Regions from separate parts of the Aquimarina sp. genome, predicted to be linked through region 1. Evidence: riboswitches for the same ligand, from Rfam matches in the RefSeq annotation. Region 1 holds a riboswitch; the other holds the start of a gene.

Region 1 (2,471 bases):
CCAGCATCTATTATTTTAAGTGCAATGTTATTTTGTTTGCAAAATACATTAATTGCTGCACCGCCATTTATAAAATTGTATACCATCTGGGCGGTTACTTCTTGCGGGTAAGGATTAACTTCTCCTTTTTTAGCAATACCATGATCTCCTGCAAAAACCAAAATGGCAGGTTGTTTTAACTCGGGGTTTTCCTTGTTTTGGATCATGCCTATTTGCAAGGCAATTTTTTCTAAAACGCCTAATGCCCCCACCGGTTTTGTTTTGGTATCGATTTTGAATTGTATTTTTTTTTCTAATGTATCATTAGAGACAGACGCTATTGCAAAATTCATTATAGTGTTTACTTTTAAATATTTATAAGAATTATTGTATGGGGTGTAAAAATTAGATTTGCTTTTTTAAAAGCACTTCGGCACCTTTTATTTCGACAGGTATGCCAGAAACCATGAGTACAGCTTTATCTGCATACTTGGCGATATATTGATTCATCCATCCTTGTAGCTCTGTAAATTTTCTTCCTGCCTCGGTAGTAGCATGTACTCCCATACCAATTTCGTTAGAAATGATAAGTATAGTGGCATCGATTTTTAATAATTTATCAAATTCGGCTTTGGCAAGGGTTAATGATTTTTCGATATCATTTTTGGTGTCTACAAAAAAATTAGTAAGCCATAGTGTCACACAATCTATAACCACTACACTATTATCTTGTATTACTTTGGATAGTTCTTTTTCTTCTTCGATAGATATCCATCTGCTGTCTCTGTCTGCAATATGACGATCTATACGTTGGCGATGATCCTCATCCCAAACTCTGGATGTAGCCAAATAATATGGTGTGTCAGATAGTTGTACTGCCAGATCCTGAGCATATTTGCTTTTTCCGGAGCGTTCTCCTCCTGTAATGTAGTATAGCATTTAGGTAGTTTTTAGATAGTACAAAGGTAATTGTATAAATTATTTTTAGGTTAAAGTAATCTCAAATAACTTAAAATATAATACATTCGCCCAGAATTTTGGTTCTTATACTCTTACCATAGAGTTAAAGATTAAAAGGGAATCAGGTGCATTACTTCTATAATTTAGAATTAATAAATCCTGAGCTGTTCCCGCAACTGTAAGCTGTGCCTTTTTTGTATATGTTTTTTTACATATTAAGGTGCTTGTTGTTACTTCTTTTAAACCACTGATCTTGGATCGGGAAGGTAAACAACAAGACGCAAGCCAGGAGACCTGCCTTAATTTGGATAGTAAGTCAAACTTTCGGGACAAAGGTTTGGGTATGGGTAAACTACATACTTTTTTTCCGGCAATAGTAAAATTAAGTGTTTAAGAAATGAACAAAAAAATGTTTTTTGGAACAGCATTGGTAATGCTGGGATCTTCGTTTGTATTTGGACAAGAAATACAAATAGATGAAAAAGTTAATGAGTTAGACGAAGTTGTTATTTCGGATTCTAAATTTAATCTAAAAAGAGAACAAAGCGGTAAGGTAATTACTAAGATTACGCAAGAAGAATTACAGCGCAGTCAAGGGCAGTCTGTGGCTACCGTTCTTTCTAGAGCATCGGGGATGTTTATAAATGGTAGTGGCAGTACACCAGGACAAGATCTGGGGGTGTATGTGCGTGGTGGTAGAAACCGACAAGTCGTAATTAGAATTGATGGGGTAACGGTTAGTGATCCTTCAACTTCTTCCGGAGATTTTGATTTGCGGTTATTATCGGTAAATCAAATTAAAGAAATTGAAATTCTTAAAGGAGCATCGAGTACGTTATATGGTTCTGGGGCGGCTACTGCGGTAATTAATATTACTACAAAATCTGAGAGTAAAGAAAAAATTGCAGCTAACTTTCAATCTAGTATAGGTACTAACCAATCGCAGGACGATCAGGACTATGACATTAACGAGTTTGTAAATCTTGCTTCTGTAAACGGAACTGCAGGAAAGGTAAGTTATCTGGCAAGTGTAAGTAATCAATTTGCAGATGGGTTATCGGCAGCCGAAGTTAAGGACGCAAAAGAAGATGCATTTTCAAAATTTAATGTAAATGCAAAATTGGGGTATCGATATAATGATAATTTTAAGTTTCATTTCTTCGGAAATCTGGATCAATACAAAAATGATTTTGATGCAGGAGCAGCAGTAGATGGTGATAATACATTTGATAGTCAACAGCTAAGAGCGGGATCTTTTTGGGAGGTGAAATATCCAAATGGTAGTTTTACATTCACCAATAGTTTTGCATCTTTGGAAAGAGATTTTACACAATCTGGTTTCCCTTCAAAATATAAAGGAAAAGTACATACTTTTGATGGATACAATAAGTATACTATAAATTCTGCTTTTTATACGGTAGTAGGGGTTAATGCATCTTTTAGCGATTTTAACCTTTCTAATATTCCTTTTGGGAGTACTCGTTTAGAAGAAACTATAAGTGATGAAAAAGCAACGTTTGATATTGTAGATC
Region 2 (2,471 bases), on a different contig from region 1:
GATTAACACTTTGGACTCTATGATAGGTTATAAAAACCAGAGATATATAGATTTTGGCAGGTTTGCTGCCAAACTCGATGATGTAGCTAACTATATCCCGGCAAGAATCACAGCTTTTTTAATGCTATTGGTTACATTCAAATTGCACAAAATTCCTTTTGTAATACAATACGGCAAGCAACACTCCAGCCCTAATGCAGGATATCCTGAAGCTGCCCTGGCTGCAATTTTGGATTGCAAATTTGGGGGACCTAATTATTATCATGGCAAACTAGTTAATAAGCCTTTTATAGGAAACAATGATCGGATTTTAAAAGACGAGGAAATAAAAACAGTAGCAAGGATCAATCAAAAAGTAACATTTATATTTGTGCTCTTAATCTGTAGTGTCTACTATTTTCTTTATCCAAACACATAAGGAGACAATAATTTTTCGATTTATTAGAAAAAGATCTGAAATATAATAGTGAAACGGTCTTAATTCTAACATCTAAAAAAATATGTACAAAAGATATATTATTACCGGAGCCCCCGGGACAGGAAAAACAAGTCTGATCCATACATTACAAGAAAATGGGTATTCTTGTTTTGAAGAAATTTCCAGAAAAACAATAATCCATCAACAAAAGACAAAAAGCAATAAAACCCCTTGGGAAGATCTTCGTGGATTTGCTGATTTAATATACCAACAAACCATCAAAGAATTAGAATCCATTATTTTAGAAAATGCTTTTGTAGATCGCGGATTACCCGATATTATTGCTTACCTAAAAACAAAATCACATTCTATCCCGGAGCATATATTAAAATTTCCTTTTAAAACATACTACTCTCCTACTGTATTTTTACTCCCCCTTTGGAAAGAAATATATGTAAATGACCCACAACGCCCACAATCCTATACAGAAGCAGAACATATACATTATTATCTTACAGAAGTATACCTAAGTCTTGGCTTTACTATTAAAATTGTACCCAAAACAACTTTAACAAAACGTGTGGATTTTATACGATCTATTATTTAATCAAAAAAAGTATCTTCGCTAATGATTTATGGTTCTTTTGGAAACAAAAGATGAAAAGGGAATTTGGTGAAAATCCAAAGCTGTTCCCGCAACTGTAATACACATTCAAAAATTATGATCTGTATACCACTGTAGCAAGGCTATGGGAAGGTGGTCATGATTGTGTAAAGTCAGGAGACCTGCCATAAATCAAAACACAGTATTAACTCTCGGGTAAAGAGTTAGATATAACTATGAGTCTTATTTATCATACAAAGGCTCTTTTTATCTCTATAACTTTTCCCACATAACTTAAATTTTTTATTATGAAAAGAATTATGTTTTGTGGTGTATTGGTTTTGATTAGTCTATCTGTCTTTTCACAATCCAACACTATTTTAAAAGGAATTATTAAAGATGCCGCCACTGGTATTGATATTCCAGATGTATCTGTTTTAGTCGTAGAACAAAATAAAGAAGCCCTGTCAGATCCAAATGGAAAATACTCTCTTTCTATACCAAAAGGTACATTTACCATAAAATTTTCTGCACCGGGATACACTACTGTTTCCAGAAAAATTATCTTAAAAGAAAAAGAACAAATTCTTAATATAGGATTACCTCTCTCTGAAACAGAATTATCTGAAATAATTATCCAGACGGATAAAAAAAAGGAAATAGGAGTCCACAATGTATCCAAATTATCCTTACAATTAAGCCCTGTAAACAGTTCCCAGGATTTACTAAAAACAGTTCCTGGTCTTTTTATTGCACAGCATGCGGGAGGAGGTAAGGCCGAACAAATATTTTTACGGGGGTTTGATAACGATCACGGTACTGATTTTGCTGTGTTGGTTGATGATATCCCAATCAATTTAAGCTCACATGCACACGGACAGGGATATGCCGATATGCATTTCTTAATTCCTGAAACTGTTGGAGATGCTAATTATTATAAAGGACCTCATGAAGTATCTTTGGGTAATTTTGCCGTATCTGGAGCCGCTTTATATACCACCAAGAGCAGACTAAACAAAAATATGCTGAAATTAGAATATGGTCAATATAATTTTGTAAGAGCATTAGGTATGGTAACACTTTTGGATAAAAAGAACTTTTTATCCAAAAACTATGAGAATGCATATATCGCGATAGAAGGAACCTACAACAAAAGTTTTTTTGACAGTCCGCAAAATTTAAGACGATTAAATACTTTTTCTAAATATATCATAGACATAGATGATCGTAATACTTTAACTACATCCATATCTACCTTTTACAGCAACTGGAATGCCTCTGGGCAAATACCACTAAGAGCAGTACAATCCGGATTAATAAACAGATTTGGTGCCCTGGATGATAGTGAAGGCGGAGATACAGAACGTATTCATGTCAATACCCAGTTACAATCTGAACTATCAGAAAAAATTAGTTTTAAAAACCAGTTTTACTATGTATCTAATCAAT

The links. A riboswitch is a leader RNA that binds a small molecule or an ion and turns the genes downstream of it on or off. The one in region 1 is predicted to bind cobalamin.
Region 2: another riboswitch for cobalamin. It lies ahead of ACZIYX_RS19080 (TonB-dependent receptor); the one in region 1 lies ahead of ACZIYX_RS23225 (TonB-dependent receptor plug domain-containing protein).

Annotation. Positions count from the first base shown of each region.
Region 1 is NZ_CDSBKO010000111.1:751-3,221, forward strand. It holds gene cobT (nicotinate-nucleotide--dimethylbenzimidazole phosphoribosyltransferase) at 1-332, opposite strand, end outside; gene ACZIYX_RS23220 (bifunctional adenosylcobinamide kinase/adenosylcobinamide-phosphate guanylyltransferase) at 385-918, opposite strand; cobalamin riboswitch at 1,001-1,255, shown strand; gene ACZIYX_RS23225 (TonB-dependent receptor plug domain-containing protein) at 1,337-2,471, shown strand, end outside.
Region 2 is NZ_CDSBKO010000056.1:25,569-28,039, reverse strand. It holds gene cbiB (adenosylcobinamide-phosphate synthase CbiB) at 1-418, shown strand, start outside; gene ACZIYX_RS19085 (AAA family ATPase) at 501-1,025, shown strand; cobalamin riboswitch at 1,038-1,226, shown strand; gene ACZIYX_RS19080 (TonB-dependent receptor) at 1,331-2,471, shown strand, end outside.